3 regions of the Arenibacter antarcticus genome follow, and region 1 is predicted to be linked to each of the others. Evidence: riboswitches for the same ligand, from Rfam matches in the RefSeq annotation. Region 1 holds a riboswitch; each other region holds the start of a gene.
The links. A riboswitch is a leader RNA that binds a small molecule or an ion and turns the genes downstream of it on or off. The one in region 1 is predicted to bind S-adenosylmethionine.
Positions count from the first base shown of each region.

Region 2: linked by a shared signal. The riboswitch ahead of KCTC52924_RS02410 (O-acetylhomoserine aminocarboxypropyltransferase/cysteine synthase family protein) and the one ahead of KCTC52924_RS04835 (OsmC family protein) in region 1 are both predicted to bind S-adenosylmethionine.
Region 3: linked by a shared signal. The riboswitch ahead of KCTC52924_RS02355 (homocysteine S-methyltransferase family protein) and the one ahead of KCTC52924_RS04835 (OsmC family protein) in region 1 are both predicted to bind S-adenosylmethionine.

Region 1 covers NZ_CP166679.1:1,149,088-1,152,371, forward strand. Annotated here, with positions in the region: gene KCTC52924_RS04830 (cupin domain-containing protein) at 273-665, opposite strand; SAM riboswitch class I at 981-1,082, shown strand; gene KCTC52924_RS04835 (OsmC family protein) at 1,326-1,850, shown strand; gene KCTC52924_RS04840 (OsmC family protein) at 1,902-2,426, shown strand; gene KCTC52924_RS04845 (PLD nuclease N-terminal domain-containing protein) at 2,497-2,982, opposite strand; gene KCTC52924_RS04850 (M20/M25/M40 family metallo-hydrolase) at 3,205-3,284, opposite strand, start outside.
Region 2 covers NZ_CP166679.1:564,102-567,385, reverse strand. Annotated here, with positions in the region: gene metK (methionine adenosyltransferase) at 1-1,253, shown strand, start outside; SAM riboswitch class I at 1,328-1,467, shown strand; gene KCTC52924_RS02410 (O-acetylhomoserine aminocarboxypropyltransferase/cysteine synthase family protein) at 1,601-2,893, shown strand; gene thrA (bifunctional aspartate kinase/homoserine dehydrogenase I) at 3,034-3,284, shown strand, end outside.
Region 3 covers NZ_CP166679.1:549,308-552,591, reverse strand. Annotated here, with positions in the region: gene cobA (uroporphyrinogen-III C-methyltransferase) at 1-15, shown strand, start outside; gene KCTC52924_RS02360 (NAD(P)/FAD-dependent oxidoreductase) at 122-1,186, shown strand; SAM riboswitch class I at 1,388-1,539, shown strand; gene KCTC52924_RS02355 (homocysteine S-methyltransferase family protein) at 1,702-2,712, shown strand; gene KCTC52924_RS02350 (pyridoxal-phosphate dependent enzyme) at 2,712-3,284, shown strand, end outside.

The sequences.
Region 1 (3,284 bases):
CATGGGAATTTACAACTAATCCCAGAAGTGCACAGCTGCCTTCTAAAAACACTAAAACCCGACCTTTACGATAGCCTTGGCTACAATTATCCTTGCTTAGAATGGCTTATTTGGGCTTGCTTTCATTAGAATACCCTTCGGCACCACTAGTCACCGGATGTTGAGATTTCGTTTGCCTTACATGGGCAGGCATAGTCGAAATCGGCTATTGTCGGAAGATAAATCATTTGCAAATTAACTACCTAAAAATCAAGATTCATCTTAGAATGCTATTAGGACGATTTCCAGGCGGTATAACAATCGCTATACTTCTTATTCTCCTCAACAGTTATAGGCAACTCGTCTGTTCCTGCATAAAAAACAATGATTTCGGCAGGGGAATCCCCGTTGTTTACCCCAAAATGACAAGAATTTACCAACTCCACCAACGCATCGCCTGCTTTTAATTGAAGCGTATTATTTTCTTCATCAACCACCGTTAATTCACCCTTTGTTAGTACACCGGCATTGATAACAGGGTGCTTATGAATATTTAATCTAGATTGAGGGGGAATGGTTATTTTCAAGATTGTAACCTTAGGTTTCCCCTCCGGATATGTAGGCAAAGCTTTACCGTTCCAGCTCTTAGTTGTTTCTATTAAAGTGACTGTTTCAATTTTATCCATATTCATTTGTGTTTTGTTTTTCTTGATTTAAAGATGCTAATAATTCCATAAACATTTAACTATACTAGCGATAACTCTCTTAAATATCTTCCCTGTTTTTTTCTTCTTAATCTTTAAACATAAATTATCGGGTTATGTGATTCTATTTTGACCTGTAGAATACGCCTCATCTTCTTCCGTAGTAGGATTATCTCATTTTTAGACAGTTATTTATGGAGTGCTTTTTTAAAAAAGAGGCCAGAAAGTTTTGTTTTTAAGATTCTACATCTATATTTGCCCTACAATTTCGTCAATGACATCCTAAAAAGATGCTTGATTTTATAAAGAAGTAGCGAGAGACTGGCTCTATGACCTACTGGCAACCGTCAAAAAATGAAAAGGTGCCAAATCCTGACTCTGAAAAGAGGAATATAAAAAAGACATCATGAAGACACAGGACACATTTCTCAATTACACTTTTTCTAAGAAATCTATACTCCACAAGAGTCACCATTTATTTTGCTGTATGCAGAAAATGGAGATGTCTATGTGTGGCTGTATGTAATCCACCCATTTTAAAATAGACAAGACCGAAGACCTTTCCGTCTGTTGGGCATATGCTTTTGCATTGCCCTCCCCTATTCCTACGTATTTATTTTTTCATCCATAAATTTTACAACAATGTCAGAGATTGTAAAACAATCATTTGAAGACCTTATTCAGGATATCCACAAGAATCCAGAAAAGGCAACGGCCAACTTTGAAGCAACCGCTTTATTGAGAGAAAAACTCACTGTAAAAGGTACCACTAGGCAGTTCAATTGTGAATTTGACGAGCCAGATATCTTAGGAGGTGACGATTCTGCACCCAAACCCGTAGAATATGTATTGGCAACCTTAGGCGCATGCCGAGCCATTACTTATAAGGCGTTAGCGTCTTTAAAAGGCATACAGGTAGACAATGTAGTGGTAAAGGTTAAAGGATACACCGACCTAAATGGCTTCTTAGGCCTAAATAAAGAAACACGTCCTAGCTATTTAAAGGTAGAAGTTGATGCCGTTATCGAATCGAAAGAAGATCCCGAAATACTGGCAGCGCTATACAAACAAGTAGAAGCAGTTTGCCCGGTATTGGACATTTTTGCAAATACAAATAAAGTGAAAGGCAAATTAACAGTTCAGAATAACAGGGAACTGGTTGCCTAATCCACAGTATTATTTACGCATAATTATTATAAACCTAAACGAAACAAAATCATGTCAGAATTAGTAAGAAGTACATTTCAAGGTATTATTGAAGAATCCAAGAAGGATGTAAGCAAAACAAAAGGGGTTTTTAGGGTCACTTCCGAATTGGAAGAGCATGTCCGAGTAAAAAACACCGCTAGGGGATTCCAGTTTATCGCCGATGAGCCGGAAGCTTTAGCGGGCACAAATGTAGGCCCCAATCCCATTGAGTATTTGCTGGGATCTCTAGGCGCATGCCAAGTAATAACTTATCAGGCCGTAGCCGCGCTAAAGGGTATACAGCTAAATGGGGTTAAGGTAGAAACCAAAGGTAATATTGACTGGCGCGGTTTCCTTGGAATAGACGAAAATGTACGTCCCGGATACCAGAAAATAGAGGTTGAAACTATAATCGATTCAGACGAAAATCCTGAAAGGATACAAGAACTAATTGCAGCTGTAGAAGCGCGTTGCCCCATATTGGACAATTTAGTGAACGGTGTAGGCGTAGAAAGTAAAATTACGTTACTGAACCAGAAGGAAACGGTTGCTTAATATTGCAGATCTTTATAGAAAGAGGCTGCTACCGATGGGGAGCAGCCTCTTTCTTAAATGTGATTATGATCTAATTCTTTTTGGTAGTTAAATAGATTATAGGGCCAAAAAGTGGAACAAATATTGAAATAATAGTATAAACCAATTTTTCCATAGGCGCTACTGTCGATTGAATAATTCTTCTAAGCGCTACCCATAACAATATAATATGCACTAGGATTATAAAGGGCATGAGAATAGGAATTAGTAAAAATATACTACCAAAATAATTTGGCTCATCAGTATAGGTCACCCCAAAATTTTGATTTTCCGACTGTATTTTATTTATCAAGATATTTAAAGAATTCGGTGGGTTACCTTTAATCCTATACCTCTCGTTATCATTTGTGGATATGAGGATTAATTCGTTGTTTTTTATTGTAACATTATTTATATCAACTTCTGGAAGTATGTTATTGATGAATTCCTGTTCTGAAACTTCCTCATAATCTCCGGTACATGAAAATAATAAAACTGAGATAAAAATTGATAAAATAAAAATTGAAGTTTTTTGCATAATCCTGATTTTTAATGATGGTCAACATACAGATATAATTTCTATTCCTATATCCTGAATTGACATGGAAATCTAAGTGAAATTTCATACTTAAAGTAATATTATTAATGCATGAACGCTACTTCACCAGAAAGCATTAGAACAAGGTTTCACGATGCATTTCTAACATGTACACCCTTCTTCTAAAGCCTTAGAAACGGTTTCAGGTTGAGCTAAACAGGTCTAGGTTTCATCCATTAAAAAGGAGTCATATTTTTCAATGGCCTCAATAATTAATTCCACCGCACTTACATAAAATGTTT
Region 2 (3,284 bases), 580 kb from region 1:
CATATTTATTTACTTCAGAATCGGTCAGTGAAGGACATCCTGACAAAATCGCAGACCAGATAAGTGATGCACTTTTAGATAATTTTTTGGCCTTCGATTCGGATAGCAAGGTAGCTTGTGAAACTTTAGTGACCACAGGTCAGGTGGTATTGGCCGGGGAAGTCAAGAGTCGCACTTATTTAGATGTTCAGCAAATTGCTAGGGACGTCATCAATAGAATTGGTTATACCAATGGCGATTATAAATTTAGCGGCGATTCTTGTGGGGTTATTTCCTTGATCCATGAACAATCCAAAGATATCAATCAGGGTGTAGATAGGGGCTCTAAAGAAGAACAGGGAGCCGGTGACCAAGGGATGATGTTTGGATATGCTACTAAGGAAACCGACAATTACATGCCATTGGCTCTGGATATTTCTCATAAAATCTTACAGGTTTTGGCCCAATTAAGACGGGAAAATACACAGATCGATTATCTAAGACCTGATGCAAAAGCCCAAGTTACCATTGAATATTCCGATGATAATGTGCCGCAGCGGATAGATACTATTGTGGTTTCTACCCAGCACGATGAGTTTGATGCGGACGATGAGGTGATGTTGGCTAAAATTAAAAAGGACATTGTTTCCATTTTAATTCCGAGGGTAATGGAACAAATGCCGGAAAATATCCAGAAATTATTTGATGATAAAATAAAATATCATATAAATCCAACGGGGAAATTTGTCATTGGAGGTCCACATGGCGATACCGGTCTTACTGGTAGAAAAATCATTGTGGATACGTATGGTGGAAAAGGTGCCCACGGTGGAGGCGCGTTTAGTGGTAAGGATCCAAGTAAGGTAGATCGTAGTGCTGCCTATGCGGCAAGACATGCGGCCAAAAACTTGGTGGCTGCAGGTGTTGCGGATGAGATGTTGGTGCAGGTGAGCTACGCCATTGGTGTGGTAGAACCTACCTCTATATTTGTGGATACCTATGGTACTTCAAAAGTTGGTTTAAGCGATGGGGAGATTGCCGGAAAAGTGGCTCAATTGTTTGATATGCGACCATTTGCCATAGAAGAACGACTAAAACTGAGAAATCCGATTTATTTGGAAACCGCTGCCTATGGCCATATGGGAAAAGAATCCATCAAAGTGACCAAAGTATTCGAATCCCCTTATAATGGGAGAGTGGAAAAGGAAGTAGAATTGTTTACATGGGAAAAATTGGATGAATTAGATAAAGTAAAAAAAGCATTTAATCTATAATTTTATGAAAATAGTAGGAAAAAGAAATTTTCCCTACCTATATTTGCATACCTAAAGTTCAAACACTTATTGAATTGTTATCAAGAAAGGTGGAGGGAATAGACCCTTTGAAACCTTAGCAACCCTTTGACCCATATGTCAATGAAGGTGCTACATTCTACCTAACCACAACATTATGCCCTTTGGGTTTTAATGTGGCCCAGGCAGATAACACAAACGATTGCTTCGGCAATTGACTTTCTTTTTAACTTTTTGATTTTATAATAGTGGACTGTCTGCACTATTTGCTTTGGATTTTTATTTGATATTTTAATATTTTAATAATTTAATAAAAAACAAAAAAGATCATGAGTACTCAAAAATTTGCTACCAACGCCTTGCACGCAGGACACGACACAAAATTAACAGGAGGGACTAGAGCGGTGCCAATTTACCAGAATACGGCCTATGTCTTCAACAATACAGATCATGCCGCAAATTTATTTAACTTATCCGAACCGGGATTTATCTATACTAGATTGAACAATCCTACCAACGATATCTTGGAAAAACGATTGGCCACTTTGGAAGGGGGAATTGCTGGGGTAGTTACCGCCACGGGAACTGCTGCTATTTCCACTGCATTATTGGTGCTGTTAAAATCTGGGGATCATATTGTAGCCTCAAGTAGTTTGTATGGGGGTACTTATAACCTATTGGCAGTAACGCTCCCAAGATTGGGAATCACTACTACTTTTGTAGATGCTGGGGATGAGGAAAACTTTAGCAAAGCCATAAAAGATAATACCCGTGCCATTTTTGTGGAATCTTTAGGGAATCCTAAATTGGACGTATTGGACTTAAAAGCCATTTCCGTGGTTGCTAAAAACGCCAAAATTCCATTTATCGTAGACAATACGGTTGCCACAAGTGCTTTGGTGAAACCAATAGAGCACGGAGCCAACATCGTGATCCACTCCCTTACAAAATACATTAACGGAAACGGTACAGCTATGGGAGGTGTCATTGTAGATGCCGGGACTTTTGATTGGAGCAGTGGTAAATTTCCTGAGTTTACGGAACCGTCACCGGGGTATCACGGATTGGTGTATCATGACGTTTTGGGTGCAGCAGCTTTTATCGCCAAAGTGAGGATAGAAGGATTAAGAGATCTTGGAGCTGCATTAAGTCCGTTCAATGCATTTCAAATAATCCAAGGATTGGAAACCTTGGAAATCAGAATCAAAAAGCATAGCGAAAATGCCTTAGAATTGGCAAAATGGCTTCAAGATAGGGAAGAAGTTGCTTGGGTGAATTATCCTGGACTTCCATCGAGCCCTTACTACAAGCTGGCACAACAATACCTTCCAAAAGGGCAAAGTGGTATAGTTACATTTGGAGTTAAAGGAGGATATGAATCGGCCAAAAAAATAGTGGACGAAACAAAACTATTTTCTCTTTTGGCAAATATTGGGGATACCAAGTCTTTAATTATCCATCCGGCAAGTACCACCCATCAACAATTGGATGACAAGGCACAACAAACAACAGGGGTAACCAAAGATATGGTACGCCTTTGTGTTGGATTGGAAGATATTGAAGATATCAAGGCAGATTTAGAGCAGGCATTCGCCGTTTTGGATAAATCGGTTTTGTCCTAATATTTTTTACATCCATACTACTATTCAATATTTAAGGGAGATATGGAGCGCAATTTAAGTGTCCTATCGGCATAGCGCTCCTATATTTTAAAAGACCCCAGACCCGTTATAATTAGAAAATTTATTTTCAATCTTATTTTATGCTACATCAACTTTCAATCCAAAATTACGTTACGGAAAGCGGTTACAAACTGGATATTAATTTGTCATATGAGATTTTTGGACTTCCATTACATACAGCTCCTATAATAGTGGTGAACCATGCACTCACGGGTAATTCTAATGTAGCTGGGGAACAGGGATGGTGGAATTCACTGATTGGAGATGGAAAGTGTATCAATACTAAAAAATACACCATCCTCTCCTTTAATATTCCAGGGAATGGGTATGA
Region 3 (3,284 bases), 600 kb from region 1:
CAAACATTAGTGTAAGAAAAGGTATTGATATAATAGGTGCTAAGTTAAAGCAGATATGACACAAAAGACGCATTGGATTATGCGACACTCTTAACTTAACATTAGATTTAAAAAAAGTAGTATGATAAAGACAGATATACTAATAATAGGAGCTGGACCAACAGGTTTGTTTACCGTTTTTGAAGCAGGATTGTTAAAATTGAAAACACATCTAATAGATGCATTGCCACAACCCGGTGGACAATGTTCAGAAATATATCCCAAAAAACCTATTTACGATATTCCGGCATTTCCCGAGATATTGGCAGGAGATCTAGTTAAAAACCTAATGCAACAGATTCAGCCTTTCGAGCCAGGGTTTACACTTGGCGAGCGAGCAGAAACCTTGGATAAATTGGATGACGGGACCTTTGTAGTAACTACAAACAAAGGCACCAAGCATCATGCGCCTGTGGTGGTTATTGCTGGAGGATTAGGTTCTTTTGAGCCAAGAAAGCCTCTAATTCCATCTTTGGTAGATTTTGAAGACAAGGGAGTAGCATATATCATAAAGGATCCTGAAGTATATCGCAATAAAAAAGTGGTGATTTCGGGTGGAGGAGATTCTGCCCTAGATTGGGCCATTTTCTTAGCCGATGTGGCTTCCGAAGTTTCTCTGGTACATAGAAGGGACGAATTTAGAGGAGCATTGGATTCTGTGGAAAAGGCTGCTGAACTGGCTAAATTGGGAAAAATAAAATTATTTACCCAAGCTGAGGTTGTCCGTCTATATGGGGATGACCATTTGGAAGCGGTAGTGGTAAAGCACAATGATGAGGGGAAAGGGGAATCCTATGTGGAAACAGATTTCTTTATTCCTTTATTCGGTCTGTCGCCTAAATTAGGTCCCATTGGAGATTGGGGATTGGAAATAGAAAAGAATGCCATTAAGGTGAACAATGCCTATGACTATCAGACCAATATTCCAGGAGTTTATGCCATAGGGGACGTAAATACGTATCCTGGTAAACTCAAATTGATCTTATCCGGTTTTCACGAAGCGGCGGTAATGTGTCAAAGTGCTTATCAATTGATCAATCCAGGGAAACGCTATGTTATGAAATACACTACCGTAGGTGGAGTGGAAGGATTTGACGGAAGCAAAAAGGAGGCGAAAAAAGAAGTCGTGCAAAGTATATTGGCTTAAGCTAAAGATTCTCTGGCAGCTATGTCTCAAGACGGGAGTCAGGGATTTTAGGAGAGGCAAAATAAGACCCGTTGAATTGTGATAATCCAACGGGTCTTTATGGTTCCATACCTACCTAACTAGGTCAAAAAAAACTGAGCTTTCCTTGCTTTTACAATTACTGTTACGTTACTTTGTACCCTGTTCATTATCAATTTGAAAACGTTATCAAGAAAGGCGGAGGGATTAGACCCAATGAAGCCTTAGCAACCCTTTGTTTCTCTCCCAATCTTTTAGGAAGTATAAAGAAGGTGCTACGTTCTAATCTGTGTCTAAGACGATAGTATCCGTTTTTTATCCGGAATAGATAACTGAAAGAAAGACCTTGGTCTTAAACTCTTCCTTACTTGATTATACTCCACCCAATTAGAATGTTGGGATTTTAGGAGAATTTATTTTTTAATATTCCTGGACGGTCCAGGGCGATTTTTAATTTAAGGTTTATGCCAAGTGGGCAGCTTATATTTATAAAGTAGATGAAGAATATTCAGGAAGTATTGAAAGAACGTATTTTGGTGTTAGACGGAGCTATGGGTACCATGCTTCAACGCCATAAATTTACGGAAGAAGATTTTAGAGGAGAACGCTTTAAGGATTGGCCCAGTTCATTGCAGGGGAACAATGATCTTTTATCACTAACCCAGCCTGAAGCTATTGCAGAGGTGCACCGCCAATATTTTGCTGCTGGGGCCGATATTGTGGAGACAAATACCTTTTCCAGCACCACAATCGCTATGGCAGATTATGGGATGCAAGAGTTGGTGTACGAATTAAATTATGAGTCGGCCAGATTGGCCAAAGAGGTGGCCAATAAATTTACGGCCAAAGAACCCCATAAGCCACGTTTTGTTGCGGGAAGTATTGGCCCAACCAACAAAACGGCAAGCATGTCACCAGACGTTAACGATCCCGGATTTAGGGGTGTTACCTTTGATGAACTGCGAGTAGCTTACAAATTACAAGTAGAAGCCCTAATAGACGGTGGATCCGATATTTTATTGGTAGAGACCATATTTGACACCCTTAATGCCAAGGCAGCATTGTTTGCCATAGAGGAGGTTAAGGAGGAAAGGAACTTGGATATCCCGATCATGGTAAGTGGCACCATTACCGATGCCTCTGGGCGTACCTTGTCGGGGCAGACAGCAGAAGCATTTTTAATATCCATAAGTCATATCCCTATTTTATCAGTGGGATTCAATTGTGCCTTAGGGGCAAGTCAGTTAGTGCCACATTTGGAGGTATTGTCCGCGAAAACCGAACATGCCGTATCGGCACATCCCAATGCCGGATTGCCAAATGCTTTTGGAGAATACGATGAAACCCCAGAGCAGATGGCCTCCCAAATTAAGGAGTACGCCGAAAAGAAACTGGTAAATATTGTTGGGGGTTGCTGTGGAACCACCCCAGAGCATATTAAGGCCATGGCGGACATAGTAAAGAATTATAGTCCTAGAACACTCAATACTTTGATTACAATAAATTAATGATACCCACTAGAGAAATTATCCAAGAGGCTGGTAATCGCATAGCGCCGTTTGTTCATAGAACTCCGGTGCTTAGCTCTCGTTTATTGGATGACATTTCTGGCGCACAATTATTTTTTAAGTGCGAGAATTTCCAGAAAATGGGGGCTTTTAAAATGAGAGGGGCTATTAATGCCATTCAGCAATTAACGGAGAAGGAGAGAAATGCAGGGGTAGTCACTCATTCCTCAGGAAATTTTGGGCAGGCACTGGCACTTGCAGCAAATAACTTAGGAGTGACCGCTTATATTGTAGTGCCTAGCAGTGCTCCTGCCGTTAAGATTGAAGCCGTTAAGGCCTATGGAGGTAAGGTTGTGATTTCCGAGCCTACACTAGAAGGAAGGGAGCGGGAAGCTAGCAAGATCGTCGCTGAAAAAGGGGCTGTATTTGTACATTCTTCCAATGACCTTAATGTTATTGTAGGTCAAGGTACTGCAGCTATGGAAATGTTACAAGATCAACCTGATCTGGACTATCTATTTAGTCCGGTAGGGGGCGGTGGACTCATTGCCGGTACAGCACTTGCTGCCCGT